3 linked regions of the Geobacillus stearothermophilus ATCC 12980 genome follow. The protein of the gene in region 1 interacts with the protein of each later gene in a pairwise test. Links are inferred from orthologs where the notes say so. Each region holds a gene or a part of one and is shown on either strand. Other genes may lie near its edges.

Region 1 (7,154 bases):
TCGAAGAAATCGGTGGTTCGTTTTCATTTGACGGCAAGAAGGCGGTCATCGACCCGACGAACATGGTTTCCATGCCGCTTCCGAACGGAAAGGTGAAAAAGCTGCGCGCCTCCTACTATTTGATGGGCGCGATGCTCGGACGCTTCAAAAAAGCGGTCGTCGGCCTGCCGGGCGGCTGCCACCTCGGACCGCGCCCGATCGATCAGCACATTAAAGGGTTTGAAGCGCTCGGCGCCACCGTTACGAACGAGCAGGGCGCCATCTATTTGCGCGCTGAGGAGCTTCGCGGAGCCCGCATTTTTTTGGACGTCGTCAGCGTCGGCGCGACGATCAACATCATGCTGGCGGCGGTGCGCGCCAAAGGGCGGACGATTATCGAAAACGCGGCAAAAGAGCCGGAAATCATTGATGTGGCGACGCTGCTCTCCAACATGGGCGCGAAAATTAAAGGCGCAGGCACCGATGTCATCCGCATCGACGGCGTCGAAAAATTATCGGGCTGCCGCCACGCCATCATTCCGGACCGGATTGAAGCCGGCACGTACATGATTGCCGCTGCAGCGATGGGCAATGAAGTCGTCGTCGACAACGTCATCCCGCAGCACGTCGAATCGCTGACGGCCAAACTGCGCGAAATGGGCGTGCGCGTCGAGACGGGAGAAGACCAAATTCTCGTCTGCGGCTCTGATGTTTTGAAAGCGGTTGACGTCAAGACGCTCGTCTACCCCGGTTTCCCAACCGATTTGCAGCAGCCGTTTACCGCCTTATTGACAAAAGCGAACGGCACAAGCATCGTCACGGATACCATTTACAGCGCCCGCTTCAAACACGTCGATGAGCTGCGGCGCATGAACGCCAACGTAAAAGTGGAAGGCCGCTCGGCCATTGTCACCGGCCCGGTCCAATTGCAAGGGGCGAAAGTGAAGGCGAGCGATTTGCGCGCCGGGGCCGCGCTTGTGATTGCCGGACTGATGGCTGATGGGGTGACGGAAATTACCGGCGTCGAGCATATCGACCGCGGCTACAGCGGCTTAGTCGAGAAGCTGTCCGCACTCGGCGCCGTCATTTGGCGCGAAAAAATGACCGATGAAGAAATCGAGCAAGTGAAAAACGCGTAACGTCCAGTCGACAAAGGGGAGAGGGAGAACGACGATGGAACGAAGCTTATCGATGGAACTCGTGCGCGTCATCGAAGCGGCGGCGCTTGCCGCCGCCCGCTGGATGGGGCGCGGGAAAAAGAATGAGGCTGATGACGCCGCGACGTCGGCGATGCGCGATGTGTTTGACACCGTGCCGATGAAAGGGACGGTCGTCATCGGCGAAGGGGAGATGGACGAAGCGCCGATGCTGTATATCGGGGAGAAGCTCGGCAACGGCTACGGTCCGCGCGTTGACGTCGCCGTTGACCCGCTTGAAGGGACGAACATCGTCGCGTCCGGGGGCTGGAACGCCTTGGCGGTCGTCGCGGTCGCTGACCACGGCCATTTGCTTCATGCGCCCGATATGTACATGGAGAAAATCGCCGTCGGCCCGGAAGCGGTCGGCATGATTGATATTGAGGCGCCGATCATCGACAATTTAAAAGCGGTGGCGAAGGCGAAAAACAAAGATATTGAAGACGTCGTCGCGGTTGTTCTCAACCGTCCGCGCCATGAGCGTCTCATTCATGAGCTGCGTGAAGCCGGCGCCCGCATTAAGCTCATCAATGACGGCGATGTCGCCGCCGCCATTAACACGGCGTTCGACCATACCGGCGTTGACATTTTGTTCGGCTCGGGCGGCGCGCCGGAAGGAGTGCTCGCGGCGGTTGCGTTAAAATGCCTCGGCGGCGAGCTGCAAGGAAAACTGCTGCCGCAAAACGAGGCCGAGCTCGAGCGCTGCAAGAAAATGGGCATTGACGTCAACAAAGTGCTGCGCATGGACGACCTGGTGAAAGGGGACGACGCCATTTTTGCCGCCACCGGCGTCACGGACGGCGAACTGTTGCGCGGCGTTCAGCTCAAGGGGGCGTACGGCCTCACCCACTCGGTCGTCATGCGCGCCAAATCCGGCACCGTCCGCTTTATCGAAGGGCGGCACAGCTTGAAGAAAAAACCGAATTTGGTCTTTAAGTGAGACGTTCCGCCGACGGGCCGGAGCGCCTACACCGCTCATTGGAATCAAACGACAACAATCCCGCGGCTTTCCTTTCCATCCGTCTTGGCGGCGCCGGCATCGAGAGGCGCCGCTTTGCCCGGAACGAAAAAAAGATTGATTAAAAAGCGGAAAAAAGGGTAAAATAGTCGTGTTGCTTATGCAAAAATAAGCTCTGCCATTCTACTTCATTTCAGCCTTCATTATCTTCTTATACGAAATGATCCCTTCGCCTGTCGAACGATGCCCGAACAAAAACGATGGGAGAATAGGAAACTTTGCAAAGTGTGGTGTCAAAATGGACTTAACGTTAGCGGCTTTAGAAAACATGAAGCTCAAAGAGCTGTATGAGCTCGCCAAGCAATACAAAATTTCTTATTACAGCAAGTTGACGAAAAAAGAGCTTATTTTTGCCATTTTGAAAGCACGTGCCGAACAAGACGGCCTCTCGTTCATGGAAGGCGTTCTCGAAATCATTCCGTCGGAAGGATTCGGTTTTTTGCGTCCGGTCGGCTATTCCCCGAGCTCGGAAGACATTTACATTTCCGCTTCCCAAATCCGTCGTTTTGATCTGCGCAATGGAGACAAAGTATCCGGCAAGGTGCGGCCGCCGAAAGAGAACGAACGCTACTTCGGCTTGCTTCATGTCGAAGCGGTCAACGGCGAAGACCCGGAAATCGCCAAGGAACGCGTCCACTTTCCGGCGTTGACACCGCTTTATCCGAACCGGCAAATGAAGCTCGAAACGACTCCGGACAAGCTGTCGACCCGCATCATCGACTTGATCGCGCCGGTCGGCTTCGGCCAGCGCGGATTGATCGTCGCGCCGCCAAAAGCTGGGAAAACGATGCTGCTGAAAGAAATCGCCAACAGCATTACGACGAACCATCCAGATGTCGAGTTGATCGTCTTGCTCATTGACGAGCGGCCGGAAGAAGTGACCGACATTGAGCGGTCGGTGCAAGGAGAAGTCGTCAGCTCGACGTTTGACGAGGTGCCGGAAAACCATATCCGGGTGTCTGAACTCGTCCTGGAGCGGGCGATGCGGCTTGTTGAACATAAGCGCGATGTCGTCATTTTGATGGACAGCATCACGCGCCTCGCCCGCGCGTACAACCTGGTCATTCCGCCGAGCGGGCGCACGCTCTCGGGCGGGATCGATCCGGCGGCGTTTCATCGGCCGAAGCGCTTTTTCGGCGCGGCGCGCAACATTGAAGAAGGCGGCAGCTTGACGATTTTGGCGACCGCCCTCATCGACACCGGGTCACGCATGGATGACGTCATTTACGAAGAGTTCAAGGGGACGGGCAACATGGAGCTCCATCTCGACCGCTCGCTCGCCGAGCGCCGCATTTTCCCGGCCATCGACATTCGCCGCTCCGGGACGCGCAAAGAGGAGCTGCTCATCCCGAAAGAACATTTAGAAAAACTGTGGGCGATTCGCAAAACGATGGCCGACTCGCCGGATTTTATCGAGCGGTTTTTGAACAAACTGCGCCGCACAAAATCAAACGAAGAGTTTTTCGCGCTGCTTGAGCAAGAATGGAGAAACGGCGGCCCGCTTCGCCTATAACAAGCTGGCGGAATTTGTCGGGAATCGCCCGTTGCAAATGAGCGGAAAAGCTGTTATAATCTTAACATGTGTGTTTGGACCAACATCGATGTGTTCATACGATGAACCGTCTGCACCGGCCGGGCCGCTTCCGCGAAGCCCCGGCCGTTCCATGCGCGGCGCCCGGCCAAACCGGGAGAAGTCTTGGCTTGGCTGAGCCCGCGCGAACGAATAACTCTGTTTCGATGAGATACAGGGCGGAAGGAGATGAAAACGATGAAACAAGGGATCCATCCAGCGTACAAAAAAGTAATCGTCCGCTGCGCATGCGGAAACGAGTTCGAAAGCGGTTCGGTCAAAGACGAACTGCGCGTTGAGATTTGCTCGGAATGCCATCCGTTCTTCACGGGCAAACAAAAATTCGTTTCGGCAGCGGGCCGCGTCGATAAATTCAATAAAAAATACGGCCTTAAGTAATCAAGGACGGACGAAAGCAGGCAAGCGGTGCGCTTGCCTGCTTTTTCGTGAAACTAGATGGACGGCCCCTGTCGCCAGGGCGCCCCGGCCGTTTTGGCCTGGCCTGGCAGGGGCGCTCATCGTTTCGATGACAGTGTGGAGCGAAAGGAGAGGGCCCGATGTACGTGATGACGCAGTCCGGCTGGCTCGAAGTCATTTGCGGCAGCATGTTTTCCGGCAAATCGGAAGAGCTGATCCGCCGCATCCGCCGCGCTCAGTTTGCCAAACAGGAAGTGAAGGTATTCAAACCAACGATCGACAACCGTTACCGCGAAGATGCCGTCGTGTCGCATAACGGCAATTCGGTGATCGCCATTCCGGTCGCGACGCCTGCGGAAATGTTTCGTTACATTTCCGCCGCCACCGATGTCGTCGCCATCGATGAAGTGCAATTTTTTTCTGATGACATTATCGACGTCGTCCAAACGCTCGCCAACCGCGGCTATCGCGTCATCGCCGCCGGGTTGGATCAAGATTTCCGCGGCGAACCGTTTGGGCCGGTGCCAGCGCTGATGGCGATCGCCGAGTCGGTGACGAAGCTGCAAGCGGTATGCACGGTGTGCGGCTCCCCGGCCAGCCGGACGCAGCGGCTCATTAACGGGGTGCCTGCCTCTTATGATGATCCGGTCATTTTGGTCGGCGCCAGCGAAGCGTACGAACCGCGCTGCCGCCATCACCATGAAGTGCCGGGCAAACCGAACAAATGGTACGGCCGCCCGCTTTCCGAACGGGCAGGCGAATGAAGGCGTACATATTCTTGCCTGTTGCGGACATCCTAACAGCAGGGAGGAGAAATGATGAAACGCATCTGGCTGTTAGGGGTTGTTTTGCTTCTTTCTGCCTGCTCGCTCAACCCAGATCACCCGTCCTACCGTCAGCAAAGCGAAGACAAAAACGGCACGCGGCTGATGACGGACGGACGGCCGAAAATCGATGCCGACCGCGACTTGTACAACAACTTTGACGATCCGGAAAAAACGCGGCAAAATCCGAACTTCATCAGTTTGACCGAAGGAAGCGAAAATCAGCGCGCCGATACGCGCAAAGCAATGCAGCTGATCGAGCGGCACACCGACTATCGCCCCGTTTCCGTTTGGTTTCACGGCGGCAATATGTATGTCACCGTCGATGTGCCGGATGAGTTGTCTGCTGCAGAGCGGCGGCGCGAGGCGAGCCGCATCGACAAATTGTTGACAAAAGCGATTCCGACATACGAAATTGTTGTGCGCTTGAACTAAAAGCTCCCGCTTGCGAACAGCGGGAGTTTTTGTTTGGCCTTTTTTCATGATATAATTTGAAATTAGACTGTGTGGAAAAACAGAGGTGAGTGATGTGTTTGACCGGTTGGAAGCTGTCGAACAACGGTATGAGAAGCTGAATGAACTTTTAATGGATCCGGAAGTCATCAATGATCCGAAAAAACTGCGCGATTATTCGAAAGAGCAGGCTGATTTGGCGGAAACGGTGCAAACGTACCGTGAATACAAATCGGTTCGCGACCAACTCGCGGAAGCGAAGGCGATGCTTGAGGAAAAGCTCGATCCGGAGCTGCGGGAGATGGTGAAAGAGGAAATTGACGAGCTGGAAGAACGGGAAGAGGCGCTTGTTGAAAAGCTGAAAGTGCTGCTTTTGCCGAAAGACCCGAACGATGAGAAAAACGTCATTATGGAAATCCGCGCGGCCGCCGGCGGTGAAGAGGCAGCGCTGTTTGCCGGCGACTTGTACCGGATGTATACGCGCTATGCGGAATCGCAAGGGTGGAAGACGGAAGTGATCGAAGCGAGCCCGACCGGCCTCGGCGGCTATAAAGAAATCATTTTTATGGTCAACGGAAAAGGCGCATATTCGAAGCTCAAGTTTGAAAACGGCGCGCATCGCGTCCAGCGCGTCCCGGAAACGGAGTCAGGCGGGCGCATCCATACGTCGACGGCGACGGTCGCCTGCCTGCCGGAGATGGAAGAAATCGAAGTCGAAATCAATGAAAAAGACATTCGCGTCGACACGTTCGCCTCAAGCGGACCGGGTGGGCAAAGCGTCAACACGACAATGTCGGCCGTGCGCCTCACCCATATTCCGACCGGCATTGTTGTCACGTGCCAAGACGAAAAATCGCAAATCAAAAACAAAGAAAAAGCGATGAAAGTATTGCGTGCCCGCATTTATGACAAGTACCAGCAAGAAGCGCGCGCCGAATATGACCAAACGCGCAAGCAGGCAGTCGGCACCGGCGACCGTTCCGAGCGCATCCGGACGTACAACTTCCCGCAAAACCGCGTCACGGACCACCGCATCGGATTGACGATCCAAAAGCTCGATCAAGTGCTCGATGGCCACCTCGACGAAATTATCGAGGCGCTCATTTTGGACGATCAGGCGAAAAAATTGGAGCAAGCGAACGATGCGTCGTAACGTCCACGAAGTCCTCGCCTGGGCTTCTTCTTTTTTGCGCGCCCATGGAAAAGAAGAACGGGCGGCGGAGTGGCTGCTGTGCCATCATTTGGCCGTCGATCGGGCCGGGCTGTTCGCCCGCTGGCGGGAGCCGGTTGAGGAAGCGTTGTACGAACGGTTTGCGGCCGATGTGCGTCGCCATGCGATGGAGCATGTGCCGATTCAATATTTGATTGGCTATGAATGGTTTTATGGACGGCCGTTTCTCGTCAACCGCCACGTGTTGATCCCGCGTCCGGAAACGGAAGAGCTTGTGCTCGGGGTGCTCGAGCGCCTTCCCCGCCTGTTTGCCGGCCGCCGACGGATCGATGTCGTTGATGTCGGCACCGGTAGCGGGGCGATCGCCATCACGCTGGCGCTTGAAAACGAGCGGCTGTCCGTGACCGCTACCGACATTTCCAAAGAAGCGCTCGCTGTCGCCAAGGAAAACGCCGAACGGCTTGGCGCGCGCGTCGCATTTCGATGCGGCGATTTGCTGCAGCCGTTTATACAAGGCGGACAGACG
Region 2 (7,127 bases), 1.6 Mb from region 1 along the record:
GAAAATAAGCGAAAAGCTTGCGGCGAAGCTGACGCGGGAAGAAACGAAACAGCAGCTTGCCGAGCTCGATTTGCTTGAACAGCAGTTTTACGAACTTGGGCAAAAAACGTTCGACTTAAAAGCGCAAAACAAACCGGAGCAGTACATCGCCCTTGTGACCACAACAGGGCGCGACTTAACAACCCAATTTGATGAAAAGGTGAATCAATTGGTCGCTCTCCAGGAGCAGGAAATGAAGAAAGCTAATGATGATGCGAGCGCATCGGCGGCTGCGGTCAAGCGGCTGATCATCATCGTCGGCTTGTTGACGGTGGCGGCTGGAGCGACCGTCAGCTATTACATCAGCCGCTCGCTTTCCCGCCCGCTATTGGTGCTGTCGGATGCGGCTGGTCGGATCGCTGCCGGCGATTTGACCAAGACGAAAACCGGCGTCCGCAACCGGGACGAAATCGGCGAGCTGGCCGCTTCGTTTGAACAAATGGCCCAAAATTTGCGCGAAGTGCTAAAGGAAGTGGCGCAAAACGCCGAGCAAGTCGCCGCTTCGTCGGAGGAGCTGGCAGCGAGCGCCGAACAGACGAGCAAGGCGACCGAGCAAATCGCCATGACGATTCAGGGCGTTGCTTCCGGCATGGACAAGCAAATGCGAAGCGTGGAAGAAACGTCCGCCGCGGTCGATTCGATGTCTGAGAGAATCGAGCAAATTTCCGGACGGGCGCAAAGCGTGTCCGCCATCGCTAGTGAGGCGTCGAGACAAGCGGCTGAGGGCGGGCAAACGATCGAGGCGGGCGTCGCGCAAATGAACAAAGTGAACGATACGGTCGAGCGGCTGGCTGACCTCATTAAAGGGCTTGGCCACCGTTCCGAGCAAATCGGCTCCATCATCGAAGCAATCCGCAGCATCGCGGCGCAGACGAATTTGCTTGCGTTAAATGCCGCGATTGAGGCGGCGCGCGCCGGCGAGCACGGGCGCGGCTTTGCCGTCGTTGCTGACGAAGTGCGGAAGCTCGCCGAGCAATCGGCCCAATCGGCCCAGCAAATCGCGGAATTGATCGATGCCATTCAAGAAGAAACGGTCCATGCCGTCCAATCGATGGAGTCGGTCGTCAACGAAGTGACGGCCGGAACGAACGTCATTCGCGCCTCGGGAGAAATGTTCGCCCGCATTCGCGCCGCCGTGGACGAAGTTGCGGCGCAAATCCGCGACGTATCCACCGCGGTCAGCGACATGGTCTCTTCTTCGGAGCAAATGGTGCGCTCCGTCCGGCTTGTCGCTGACGTGGCCGAGTCGACATCGGCCGGTGCGCAGGAGGTGTCGGCGGCGACCGAGGAACAGCTGGCCTCGATGGAGGAAATTTCAGCTTCGGCCGCGTCGCTCTCGAAAATGGCGGACGATTTGCAGGCGATTGTCAACAAGTTTTCATTATGATGAGCGCCTTTTATGGCGTTCATTTTTTTTCATATGGTTATGGCGAAAGGGAAGAAAGGCGATTTTTCGCGCTGTCATGTATAAAACGATTTGTGGATGGAGAAAACGTATGAAAGAAATGGTTCCATGCACAGCTGTTTTTATGTATAATGATGGTTGACACAAGTCCCACAACAGAAAGCAGTGACGCGCTATGGCTGAGAAAGTCGCCGTCATCGTCGGGCCGACGGCGGTCGGCAAAACGAAGCTCGGCATCGCGTTGGCGAAAAAGCTGGGCGGAGAGGTCATCAGCGGCGATTCGATGCAAATTTATAAAGGGATGGACATTGGCACGGCGAAAGTGAAGCCCGATGAGATGGAAGGAATCCCGCATCATTTGCTGGACATCAAAGAGCCGTGCGAACCGTTTTCCGTCGTCGAATTTCAGCGGCTTTGCCGTGCGCTCATCACCGAGATTTCGGCGCGCGGCCGGCTGCCGATCATCGTCGGCGGCACCGGGCTGTACATTCAGGCAGCCCTTTACGATTACCAATTTTCCGCCGCCCCTTCCGACGAAGCGTACCGCCGGGCGCTCAAACAGCTGGCGGCCGAGCAAGGAGCCGAAGCGCTTCACCGGCGGCTTGAGGCGGTTGATCCAATAAGTGCGGCCCGCATTCATCCGCACAACATCCGCCGCGTCATCCGCGCCTTAGAAGTGTATCACTCGACCGGAAAGCCGTTCAGCGAGTGGCAGCAAGGGCAGTCAAAGCGGCTTTTGTATGAGGCGGCCATCGTTGGCTTGACGGCGGAGCGGGAGGCGCTTTACCGCCGCATCAACGAGCGGGTCGATGAGATGATCGCCGCAGGGTTGATCGAAGAGGCGAGGGCGCTTTATGACCGCGGCCTGCGCGACTGCCAGGCGGTGCAAGCCATCGGCTACAAGGAGCTGTACGACTATTTTGACGGCCGCGTTTCCCTTGATGAAGCGATTGAGCTGCTGAAACAAAATTCGCGCCGCTATGCGAAACGGCAGCTCACTTGGTTTCGCAACCAAATGCCGGTGAAATGGTTTGACATGACCGACGCTGGGCAGTTCGCCGCCAAGGTGGAGGAAATTTCTCGCTATGTAGCAGGAAAGCTTCAACTTGAAGCGAATATATAATTATATCCTTAGAGAGAAAAGAGGAGGACGTTTGATGAAAAATACGATCAATATTCAAGACCAGTTTTTAAACCAGCTGCGCAAAGAGGGCATTCAAGTGACCGTCTTCTTATTGAACGGCTTCCAACTGCGCGGATACATTAAAGGGTTTGACAACTTCACCGTACTTTTGGAAGTGCAAGGAAAACAACAGCTCATTTACAAGCACGCCATTTCGACGTTTGCGCCGGAGCGGAACATCCATTTTGAAACCGAACAGTAAGACCGACGGTACATGCGCCGCCGAAAAAAGGCGCCTTCCTTCGCGGAGGGCGCCTTTTGCCATTTCCCGTTTTCCTTCCGCGCCCGCTATTTGATCGACAAGCTCCTGCGTCACCCGAAGGGAAGTGAGGGACGAGGTGAATTCAGATGCGTAAACCGCCGCTTTTGTGAATAACATATACAAACTTTTTCCGCTATAGCCGACCCGCTGTTCGTTTGGGCGATTGTCACGGATCGGCGGCGGCGTACGTATACTAGTAACGAAAAGGCAAGGCGTCAAAAGCCAAGTCGGAACGGGTGCGTATGGAAGAAAATGGTAAGCGAGGTGACGCCCCTTGTCAGAATTGACGATGAACAAGGCGAAAGGGCAAATCAACATCGTGTTGAACTCCAAAACGGTAAACCATTTAGTGAAAGAAGAGAGAAACGACTGGCTCGATGGCGAAGAGCATCAGGCGCTCCGCAATATTCAAAAGGAGCTTGATCAGCTGATCGGCCTTGATCATGTCAAAAAAATCATCAAGGAAATTTACGCCTGGCTGTACATCAACCGGCTGCGCAAGGAGAACGGCTTAAAGGCCAACCGCCAGGCGCTCCATATGATTTTCAAAGGCAATCCCGGCACCGGCAAAACGACGGTGGCTCGCTTGCTCGGCAAGCTGTTTTTTGAGATGAACGTGCTGTCCAAAGGGCATTTCATCGAGGCGGAGCGGGCCGATTTGGTCGGAGAGTACATCGGGCATACGGCGAGCAAAACGCGCGATTTGATCAAAAAAGCGCGCGGCGGCATTTTGTTTATCGATGAGGCGTATTCGCTCGCCCGCGGCGGGGAAAAAGACTTTGGCAAGGAAGCGATCGATACGCTTGTGAAAGGAATGGAAGACTATTGCGACGATTTGGTTGTCATTTTAGCCGGTTATCCGAAAGAAATGGACTATTTTTTATCGTTGAACCCAGGGTTGCCGTCGCGCTTTCCGCTGACGATCGAGTTTCCGGACTATACCGTCGAAGAGCTCGTGCAAATCGCCAAACAAATGCTGCGTGAGCGCGAATACGACATGACGCCGGAAGCGGAGCGGAAACTGTACATTCATCTCGAAGGGACGCTGGAAGCGACCGGCCGCCTCAAGTTCAGCAACGGCCGCTATGTGCGCAACTTAATCGAAAAAGCGATCCGCAAGCAGGCGGTCCGTCTTCTGCACGAAGGGCGCTATGACAAAAAAGAGCTGATGACGATCCGTGACCGCGATTTAGTGATTCATGCTTGAACGCTCTCCCACCTACGCTCACGCGTGGAAGTGGGGGTCTTCTCGGCGCGAGATGATAAAAAAGCCAAGGAGGCTCCTCTTTCTTTTTCTTGTCGAAAGAAAGAGGTCTTCCTTTCTTTTTTGTGCCGCAAAAAAGAGGATACAACATCGGCCGGCTCGCGGCGCTCGAAGCTGGCTTTCCGGTCGAAGTGCCGGCCGTGCAAATCAACCGGATGTGCGGCTCGGGGCAGCAGGCGATTCATTTCGCCGCCCAGGAAATCCGCGCGATGAGCTGGTTTCGTTTTGGCAACCGGATTTGACGGTTCCGCTCGCCCCTGTGTTTCCTCCGGAAGAAAGCGACGTCTAGCTGATCGAGCACCGTCTTGTTTGGCTGTTAGTTCTGAAAATAACGGCTTTGCTTTTGGAGTCAGCAGCAGAAAGAAGAACGCAAAGGGGATCGATGCCATGAAACAACCTGTTCTTGCTTCCTTGTATTTATCGCTTGCTGCCAGCATTTGGGGCGGGATGTACGTCGTGAGCAAATACGTGTTGGACTACATTCCGCCGTTTACGCTTGTCTGGCTGCGCTACGCCGTCGCCTTGATTGTGCTTGGTGCCATCGCCGCGGCGAAACGGGAGCGCCCGCCAAAGAGCGGGCGCGACTGGGGGATGGTCATCGCAATCGGAATCATCGGCTATGTCGTTTCCATTTCGTTGCAGTTTGTCGGCACAAAATGGTCGAACGCCCATACCGCTTCCCTCATCACCGCCTCGACCCCGGCGTTTGTCGTTTTGTTTGCCCGCTGGCTGCTTGGCGAGACGCTCACATGGCGGAAAATGGCTGCGCTGCTACTGGCGACAGCGGGTGTCATCGTCATCGTCGGCTTAGGAGGCGGAGAAGAATCAACGTTTCTTGGCAACATTTGCTTAGTCGGCGCGGCGGTCACTTGGGCGCTGTTGTCGGTGCTCGTGAAAATCGCTTCGGCCCGCTTGTCCGTGTTTTCGATCACCACGTATGCCATTTTTGTGGCACTCATTGGCATGACGCCGATGATGCTAGCCGAAGGGCCGGGGCTTGCTGCGAGCCATTGGAGTGTTCCCGTCGCCCTTGGGGTGTTGTATCTTGGCGTTATATCGACAGCAGGGGCATTTTTTCTTTGGAACAAAGGGATGGAAATGATTGACGCCGGCGTCGGCTCGCTCTTTGGCCGGCTGTTTTTACAAGAGCAACTCGATGTCTCGTTTTGGCTCGGCGGGGCGCTCATTGCTGCCGGCGTGGCCGTGGCGGTGCGAAGCGAGCAAAGCGCGTAAAGGAAAGCGTCAGCAAACTATATATAGACTCCCATGACAAAAAAATTTCGTCACCATCGGAAGGATGAAAAGACCTCTATGTTGAATTTTACAACTTTACACATTTTGGAGTTCGGGTATTTTCAGGATAGATGCAACAAAGAAGTTTAACATATCCTTGACAGAAAAGTGGTTTGCCCATTTTCGACTGTCGAAGGCAAGTGTGTGGCTTGCCTCCGTCACGCCTTAGCGTGACGGAAGACCGAACAACGACTTGCTTCACAGACCCATTCATGGGTCTTTAAGCGGCGTTGTTCGGTCACTCGACAGTCGGATGCAATGACCGGCAAAGACGAAAAATGTTAAAGCTTTAAATTGCATCTATTATCAAAGCGAGGAGCCGTCTCTCTTTTCGTACGAATCAATTTTGCCGTTTTATCATGGCTCGCCCGCTGTTTCCCCAACCGCCCGGCGCGGCAGCTTCCAACCGTATGTGTAGGACAAAATGCGCAAAGCGGCGACGGCGATAAACAGCATATACAGCTCTACGGGCGAATCCGTCCATTTCAACCCGACGGCAAGGCCGGCCAAAATCGCCCAGGCGGCGTAAATCTCCGCATGCAGCACGAGCGGCTTCCGTCCGGCGAGCACATCGCGGATGATGCCGCCGCCGCTTCCGGTCAACACCGCGGCGACGATGACCGCGCTTAACGGATGACCCATGTTGACGGCATACAGCGCTCCTTGAATGGCGAACGCGGACAGCCCAAGGGCGTCAAAAAAGTTGCCCCACCGCTTCCACGGCGGCAGCATTTGCTTTGGGAACAAATACACAACTGTCATGGCCGCCAAAGCGACAAGAAAGAGCGGCTCTTGTTCCCATAACGCCGACACGGGAACCCCGATCAGCAAATTGCGCACCGCCCCGCCGCCAAAAGCGGTGACAATCCCTAAAATGTACACCCCAAGCAAATCGTACTCCTCTTCCATCGCGACGATCGCCCCGCTAATGGCAAAGGCGATCGTGCCGATGATGCTCAATACTTCCCACGTCATTCGTGCTGTTCCTTTCCGTGCAGTGTTCTTGTATCATTGTAGGGGCAAAAGCGGCGGAAAATCAATCATTTTTTTGGAACGAACTAGCAGACCGACGGTGGGATTTGGTATCATGAACGTAGAGAACATGTTCGCCGCGAGGGAAAGGAAGGGGGATGCCATGAGCCGTGAACAAGCGATCCTTGTCGGCTGCCAGCTCGCTGGTGTCGATGATGAACGGTTTCGCTATTCGATGGAGGAGCTCGCTTCGCTCGTTGCGACGGCGAACGGCGAGGTTGTGGCAGAGGTGACGCAAAAACGTGAAGCGCCGCACCCGGCGACGTATATCGGCAAAGGGAAAACGGAAGAGCTCGCCGCCCTTGTCAAGGAGCTCGAACCGGATTTTGTCGTTTTCAACAGCGAGCTTTCCCCAAGCCAGGCGCGCAATTTGACAAACCTGCTTGGCGAGGTGAAAGTGATTGACCGGACGCAGCTGATTTTAGACATTTTTGCCCAGCGCGCCCGCTCAAAAGAAGGAAAGCTGCAAGTCGAGCTCGCCCAGCTCGAATATATGCTGCCGCGCCTTAGCGGCCAAGGGGAGATGCTGTCTCGCTTGGGCGGCGGCATTGGCACGCGCGGCCCGGGGGAGACGAAGCTCGAGACCGACCGCCGCCATATTCGCCGCCGCATTGATGACATTAAGGCGGAACTGCGGCGCGTCGCCAAG
Region 3 (7,028 bases), 770 kb from region 1 along the record:
TGCCAAGCCAATTTGTGAAGCGCGTCATTGACATTCAGCCGGACGATCTGAAGAAAAAAGGGGTAAAAGGAATTATCACCGATCTGGACAATACGCTCGTTGAATGGGACCGGCCCAGCGCCACGCCGGAGCTGGCCGCCTGGTTTGAGACGGTCAAGCGGGCGGGCATTAAGGTTGTGATCGTATCGAATAATAATAAACGACGCGTGCAGTCGTTTGCCGAACCGCTTGGCATCCCGTTCATCTTTGAAGCGCGCAAACCGCTGACGCGCGCATTTTTGCAGGCACTGGCCATGATGGGGCTGAGCAAAGAGGAAGTCGTCGTCATCGGCGATCAGCTGCTGACCGATGTGCTTGGGGGCAACCGGCTCGGACTGAACACGATTTTAGTCGTCCCGGTCGCCCAGACGGACGGATTATGGACGCGCGTTAACCGGAAAATGGAACGGAAAATTTTAAACGCTATGCGGAAAAAAGGCATGATTTATTGGGAGGAATGATCGTGGAGCCACAACTGCGTTGCATCGGCTGCGGGGCGGCCATTCAGTTCGAAAACCCAAAAAACGCGGGGTATGCGCCAAAAAGCGTGCTCGAAAAAGATGCGGAAGAGGTGATTTGCCAGCGCTGCTTCCGCCTAAAACATTACAACGAGGTGCAAGATGTGCCGCTTGACGATGATGATTTTTTGAGCATGTTGCACCGCATCGGGGAATCGAAGGCGCTTGTCGTCAACATCGTCGATATTTTTGACTTTAACGGAAGCTTTATTCCAGGATTGCCACGGTTTGCGGCTGACAACCCGATTTTGCTTGTCGGCAACAAGGCGGATTTATTGCCGCGGTCGGTCAAATACCCGAAGCTGCTGCGCTGGATGCGCCGCATGGCGGAAGAGCTGGGGCTCTGTCCGGTTGACGTCTGCCTTGTCAGCGCAGCGAAAGGAATTGGCATGGCGAAGGTGATGGAAGCGATCAATCGCTACCGTGAGGGCGGCGATGTCTACGTCGTCGGCTGCACGAATGTCGGCAAGTCGACGTTCATCAATCGCATCATTGAAGAGGCGACCGGCAAAGGGAATGTGATTACCACGTCATATTTCCCGGGGACGACACTCGATATGATCGAAATTCCGCTTGAGAGTGGAGCGACGTTGTATGATACGCCAGGGATCATCAACCATCACCAAATGGCGCACTTTGTCGATGCGCGCGATTTGAAAATCATTACGCCGAAGCGGGAAATCCATCCGCGCGTTTATCAGCTCAACGAAGGGCAGACGCTCTTTTTCGGCGGTTTGGCCCGTCTCGATTACATCAAAGGCGGGCGCCGTTCGTTCGTCTGCTACATGGCCAATGAGTTGACGGTTCATCGGACAAAGTTGGAAAAAGCCGACTCCCTTTATGCCAATCAGCTTGGCGAGTTGCTGTCGCCGCCAAGCAAGCGCTATGCCGCTGAATTTCCGCCGCTTGTGCCGCGCTCGCTGTCGGTGAAAGAGCGGAAGACGGACATCGTCTTTTCCGGACTCGGCTGGGTGACGTGCAACGACCCGGGAGCTCAGCTTGTCGTCCATGCTCCAAAAGGGGTCGATGTATTTATCCGTCAATCGTTGATTTAATGGAAAGCGGGAGGGGGAGAAACGTGGAAAAGGTATACGGGTTGATTGGGTTTCCCGTCGAGCACTCGCTGTCGCCGCTCATGCATAATGATGCATTCGCCTGTTTGGGCATTCCGGCGCGCTATCATTTGTTTTCCGTCGAGCCGGGGCAAGTCGGGGCGGCGCTTGCTGGTGTTCGTGCGCTCGGCATCGCTGGCGTGAACGTGACGATTCCACATAAAATGGCGGTTATTCCGTTTTTGGACGAAGTGGACGAACATGCGCGCCGCATCGGGGCGGTAAATACAATCGTCAATGACAACGGCCGGCTCGTCGGCTATAATACGGACGGACCTGGCTACGTCAAGGCGCTCGAGGAGGAAATGGACGTCAGTCTCGACGGCAAGCGGATTTTGGTGATCGGCGCTGGCGGCGGGGCGCGCGGCATTTACTTTTCGTTGCTGTCGACGGCAGCCAAGCGCATCGATATGACCAACCGGACGGCGGAAAAGGCGGAGCAGCTCGTGCGCGAAGGGGAGGATGGCCGCTCGGCGTATTTTTCACTCGCCGAGGCGGAAACGCGGCTTGACGAATACGATATTATGATCAATACCACTTCTGTCGGCATGCATCCGCGTGTCGAGGCGCAGCCGCTTTCCCTTGAACGGCTGCAGCCGGGGACGATCGTATCGGATATCATTTACAACCCGCTTGAAACGAAGTGGCTGAAGGAAGCGAAAGCACGCGGCGCTCGTGTGCAAAACGGCGTCGGCATGCTCGTGTACCAGGGAGCGCTAGCGTTTGAAAAATGGACCGGCCAATGGCCGGATGTCAACCGGATGAAACAGCTTGTCATCGAAGCGTTAAGGAGGTAACATATGCTGACGGGAAAACAAAAACGGTTTTTGCGGGCGCAAGCTCATCATATCAAGCCGATTTTCCAAGTCGGCAAAGGCGGCGTCACCGAAGAGATGACGAAACAAATTGCCGCAGCGCTGGAGGCGCGCGAACTGTTGAAAGTGAGCGTGTTGCAAAACTGCGAAGAAGACCGCTACACCGTCGCTGAGCAGCTGGCAGCCGGGACGGGGGCCGAACTTGTGCAAGTGATCGGCAATACGATCGTCTTATACAAAGAGTCGAAAGAACACAAACAAATCGTTTTGCCTGACTGACAAGCGGCGCGGCCAAGATGAAACGGCGGGGGGAAGGAAGATGGGAAAAATCGGGATTCTCGGCGGAACGTTCGATCCGCCCCATTACGGCCATTTGATTATGGCGAATGAAGTGCTTGACGCCCTTGAGTTGTCACAAATTTGGTTTCTGCCCAACCGCCTTCCTCCCCATAAGCAGCACGAACAAGTGACGAAAAGCGAGGATCGGCTCCGCATGCTCGAGTTGGCGGTGGCCGGTCATCCATACTTTCGTGTTGAGACGATCGAGCTTGAACGGGAGGGGCCTTCCTATACGTACGATACGGTCCAGCAGCTCGTCGCCATGCATCCGGATGATGAGTTTTATTTCATTATCGGGGCGGATATGGTCGAATATTTGCCGAACTGGCACCGCATTGACGAGCTGATTAAGCTTGTGACGTTTGTCGGGGTGAAGCGCCCCGGTTATTCCATGGAAACGCCATACCCGGTCGTCGAGGTGGAGGTGCCGCAGTTTGCCGTCTCTTCGTCGCTTATCCGCCAGCGGGTGCAAAACGGGCAGACGATCCGCTACCTCGTGCCGGAAGGTGTGAGACTTTATATTGAGGAGAAGGGATTATATGGAGCGAGAACAGGCGTTGCTGATTGTGAAACAACAGTTGACGGAGCAGCGCTACGAGCATACGCTTGGCGTTGTCGAAACGGCCGTTAAGCTAGCCAACCAGTATGGCGCCGACGCGAAAAAAGCGGAATTGGCCGCCATTTTCCATGACTATGCGAAATTCCGCCCGGTTGAAGAAATGAAACAAATCATTTTGGCGCACAATATGCCCAACGACTTGCTTGCGTACAACAGTGAATTGTGGCATGCGCCCGTCGGCGCCTATTTGGTGCAGACGGAAGTCGGCATTGACGATCCAGACGTGCTGGATGCCATTCGCTACCATACATCGGGAAGAGCTGAAATGACGCTGCTTGAAAAAATTATTTATTTGGCTGACTATATCGAACCGGGGAGGAAGTTTCCCGGCGTTGAGGAAGTAAGGCGCCTCGCCGAGGAAGATCTCGATCGCGCGCTGTTGCAGGCGGTGAAAAATACGATTGCGTTTTTGCTTGAGAAGCGCCAGCTCATTTATCCAGATACGATTCATGCGTACAATTCACTCGTGCGTGAAGTGAAGGGGGAAGAAAAACAGTGACGGAACAAGAGGCGTTGCAGCTTATCGTTCGCGCCGCGGATGATAAAAAGGCGGAAAACATTGTCGTGCTCAATATGAAAGGCATTTCGCCCGTTGCCGATTATTTTGTCATTTGCCATGGCAATTCGGACAAACAAGTGCAGGCCATCGCCCGCGAAATTCAAGACCAAGCGGAAGAGCACGGCTTAGCGGTGAAGCGGGTTGAAGGATTCCAGGAGGCGAAATGGGTGCTTGTGGACCTCGGCGACATCGTCGCCCACGTGTTTGCGAAAGACGAGCGCGACTATTACAATCTCGAACGGCTTTGGGGGGACGCCCCAATGGAAGACGTCGCGGCTGTGCTGCAGCCATGACCTATGCTCGTTTCGCCGATTGGTACGATGCGCTCATGGCCGAGGCGCCGTATGATGCGTGGCAATCATTTGTCGAGCGGGTTTTCGCCCGATACGCCAAACGGCCGGGACGGCGGGTTGTCGACATCGGCTGCGGGACGGGAGAGCTTGCCATCCGCCTCGCCAAGGCCGGATGGCAAGTATCCGGCGTGGATCTCTCTGAACATATGCTCGCCGTCGCCCAGGCGAAAGCGGAGGCAGCCGGTGTCCACGTGCCGTTTTTCGAGCAAAACATGGCGGAGCTGGACGGATTTTCCGGCCTTGATGGCGCCTTCATTTTTTGCGATGCGCTCAACTATTTGACAGATGAAGAGGACGTGAGACGGACGTTCGCCGCCGTCTCCCGCGCGCTCGGTCCTGAAGGGCTGCTGCTGTTTGACGTCCACTCGGTTTACAAAATGGACGTCTTGTTCCGCAATGCCGTCTTCGCCGATCAAGGCGACGATCTCAGCTACATTTGGACGTGCCATCCGCTTGACTGGCCGCACAGCGTCGGGCACGAACTGACGTTTTTCGCCCGCCGCGGCGATCTTTACGAGCGCTATGACGAATGGCACGAACAGCGCACGTTTGAGCGCGCTGTCTATGAGCGATGGCTCGATTCCGCTGGCTTTGAGGTGCTCGAGGTGACCGCCGATTTCACCGATGCGCCCCCGACCGAGACGGCGGAACGGTGGTTTTTTGTGGCGAGGAGGCGATGAGGGCGAGATCGACAAAAACGAAGGCGCTGTTGCCAGCGAAGCATTGGAGACATGGTTGAACACTGCGCCAAATAGGATGAAAAGAAGGAAAGAGCCGCATGGCTCTTTTTTTTATGCGCATGTGGAAAAGAAGGGGGTGAATGTATGGCCAAATGTTGCGATCGACGCGATTGACGGCTGGGAAATTGAAAAAGATGTGTGAGTTAGAAGGATTATGCACCCGGCTATTAAGCCGGGTGAGGATTGAAACAAATTTGGTCAGGCCAAGCAGGAATTTGCCGCTTGCTGTCGAATTCATGTTCACGAAAATTGTTGCTTCACCTTTTCCACATCTTCTTGAAACTTCTCATGTGTTTTCGCCAGCACTTCTTCGAAGACGCCGTCGAGCCGCTGTTCGAGGACGGCGATTCCTTCCCCGGTGATTCCGCCTTTGACGCACACTTTTTCCTGCAGCGTCGGGAGCGTGTACAAGTTTTGCTTCATCAATTCCGCGAAGCCGATGATCATGTCGGTCACCAGCATCGTCGCCTGTTCTTTCGTGATGGCGGTTTTGGCCGCTGCGGCGTCGATGAAGCGTTGCAGCAAATAGCTGAAAAACGCCGGACCGCAGCTGGAGATGTCGGAAGCGACGCGGGTGATGGCCTCATCGATATACACCGGCGAGGCGATGCGCCGGAGAAGATCATCGATCGTTTGCCGGCAGTCGGCCGAACAGCGTGATCCGATTGTGATGAGTATGCTGCCGGAGAGCGCGCGGTTTGTGATGCTCGGAATGGCGCGCACGACTTGGCAAGGGACGGCTGTTTCAAGCTGTTTTACGCTGATCGGGCTTGTGATCGACACAAGGCAATGCTCCTTTGTCCAGTGCGGGGCCAGCTGCTGCAACAATGGGTGGATGTCGAGCGGTTTGACGCATAAAAAAACGAAACTGGATTGTTTGACGACTTCAGCCGCATCGGCAACCACTGCCATGCCGGGATGCGCGCGTTGTATCGCGAACGCTTTCGCAAGCGTACGGTTCGTGATGACGAGCTGATCCGCTTTCACAGCGCCGGAGTCGAGGAACGCTTCGATTAAGATGGTGCCCATATTCCCCGTGCCGATGACGCCGATGTTCATGTGTGTCCCCCCTCCCGGTTTTGGTTCACCGGAAATCTCTTTTTTGATATGTATGAGAAAAAGGCTCGGTTTATGACTTGAGATGGAAAGGATGGGATCGTATGTGGGAGCATGTGCAGGAGCTTGGCAAACGGTATGGAAAAGTCGGGATGTTCTTGTTGTTTGCCGCGGCGGCGGGGTTATGGGTGTTTCATCATCCGACGGATGAAAAGGGGCAAGTCGTTTTGCCGGCGGCGGCTGAAACGGATGCCGCCCGGACGGAAGAAAAAAAGAACGAGGCGTCAAAAACCGCTGTGGTGGATGTGAAAGGGGCGGTCGCGAACCCCGGAGTGTATGAGGTGGCGGCGGACGCTCGCGTTCGCGATGCCATCGCCCTAGCTGGCGGATTGACGGATGAGGCGGATGAAACGAAAGTCAATTTGGCAGCAAAAGTGCATGATGAAATGATGATTTACGTGCCGAAAAAAGGCGAGGATGCACCGGCGTCAAATGCCGTCAGCAAGTCTCCAAGCGATGGGGATCGAAACGGGATGCAAGTGGCCATCAATACGGCGACGGAAGAGGAGTTGATGCAGCTTCCCGGCATCGGACCGGCGAAGGCAAACGCGATCATCGCCTATCGTGAAGAACACGGGCCGTTTCGGCGGGTGGAGGATTTGTTGAATGTGACTGGAATTGGTGAAAAGACGCTGGAGAAATTGAAGCCGTATTTGCTTGTTCCGTAAGCGAGGCGGGGGAGGGCAATGCTTCTTAATTTATGGCGGATCAAGGCTGCTGTGGACGTTTTTCGGCGTTGACGGGGGCAAGAGGCAGTGGGTAGACTAAAAGCATGGACACGAGCGGAGGGATAGAAAATGGAACGCATCACATGGGAT

What was found.
Region 2: the proteins of rho (region 1) and hfq interact in binary tests that used the Escherichia coli proteins (3 or more experiments, as listed by UniProt). The link is inferred for Geobacillus stearothermophilus ATCC 12980 from one-to-one orthologs.
Region 3: the proteins of rho (region 1) and yhbY interact in binary tests that used the Escherichia coli proteins (3 or more experiments, as listed by UniProt). The link is inferred for Geobacillus stearothermophilus ATCC 12980 from one-to-one orthologs.

Annotation. Positions count from the first base shown.
Region 1 is NZ_CP128494.1:2,728,032-2,735,185, reverse strand. The notes cover bases 1,665-4,568. They hold rho (transcription termination factor Rho), read left to right. Parts: upstream 1,665-2,431; coding sequence 2,432-3,706; downstream 3,707-4,568. Other genes in these bases: QSJ10_RS14835 (thymidine kinase), read left to right, coding at 4,321-4,568; rpmE (50S ribosomal protein L31), read left to right, coding at 3,962-4,162; glpX (class II fructose-bisphosphatase), read left to right, coding at 1,665-2,115. Outside these bases: murA (UDP-N-acetylglucosamine 1-carboxyvinyltransferase), read left to right, coding at 1-1,118; more of glpX, read left to right, coding at 1,153-1,664; more of QSJ10_RS14835, read left to right, coding at 4,569-4,944; QSJ10_RS14830 (hypothetical protein), read left to right, coding at 4,999-5,439; prfA (peptide chain release factor 1), read left to right, coding at 5,534-6,610; prmC (peptide chain release factor N(5)-glutamine methyltransferase), read left to right, coding at 6,600-7,154. UniProt on the Escherichia coli protein: Facilitates transcription termination by a mechanism that involves Rho binding to the nascent RNA, activation of Rho's RNA-dependent ATPase activity, and release of the mRNA from the DNA template.
Region 2 is NZ_CP128494.1:1,115,342-1,122,468, forward strand. Bases 1,339-4,215 are described here. They hold hfq (RNA chaperone Hfq), read left to right. Parts: upstream 1,339-2,601; coding sequence 2,602-2,829; downstream 2,830-4,215. Other genes in these bases: QSJ10_RS05955 (methyl-accepting chemotaxis protein), read left to right, coding at 1,339-1,426; miaA (tRNA (adenosine(37)-N6)-dimethylallyltransferase MiaA), read left to right, coding at 1,620-2,567; spoVK (stage V sporulation protein K), read left to right, coding at 3,164-4,096. In the rest of the region: more of QSJ10_RS05955, read left to right, coding at 1-1,338; QSJ10_RS05980 (DMT family transporter), read left to right, coding at 4,541-5,386; QSJ10_RS05985 (trimeric intracellular cation channel family protein), read right to left, coding at 5,804-6,421; GTPase HflX, read left to right, coding at 6,582-7,127. UniProt on the Escherichia coli protein: RNA chaperone that binds small regulatory RNA (sRNAs) and mRNAs to facilitate mRNA translational regulation in response to envelope stress, environmental stress and changes in metabolite concentrations.
Region 3 is NZ_CP128494.1:1,955,951-1,962,978, reverse strand. What follows is about bases 1,339-4,116. They hold yhbY (ribosome assembly RNA-binding protein YhbY), read left to right. Parts: upstream 1,339-2,469; coding sequence 2,470-2,763; downstream 2,764-4,116. Other genes in these bases: rsfS (ribosome silencing factor), read left to right, coding at 3,938-4,116; yqeK (bis(5'-nucleosyl)-tetraphosphatase (symmetrical) YqeK), read left to right, coding at 3,363-3,941; QSJ10_RS10660 (nicotinate-nucleotide adenylyltransferase), read left to right, coding at 2,804-3,454; aroE (shikimate dehydrogenase), read left to right, coding at 1,636-2,466; yqeH (ribosome biogenesis GTPase YqeH), read left to right, coding at 1,339-1,612. Also shown: QSJ10_RS10680 (YqeG family HAD IIIA-type phosphatase), read left to right, coding at 1-500; more of yqeH, read left to right, coding at 503-1,338; more of rsfS, read left to right, coding at 4,117-4,294; QSJ10_RS10645 (class I SAM-dependent DNA methyltransferase), read left to right, coding at 4,291-5,034; late competence protein ComER, read right to left, coding at 5,335-6,153; QSJ10_RS10635 (helix-hairpin-helix domain-containing protein), read left to right, coding at 6,255-6,878; QSJ10_RS10630 (ComE operon protein 2), read left to right, coding at 7,008-7,028.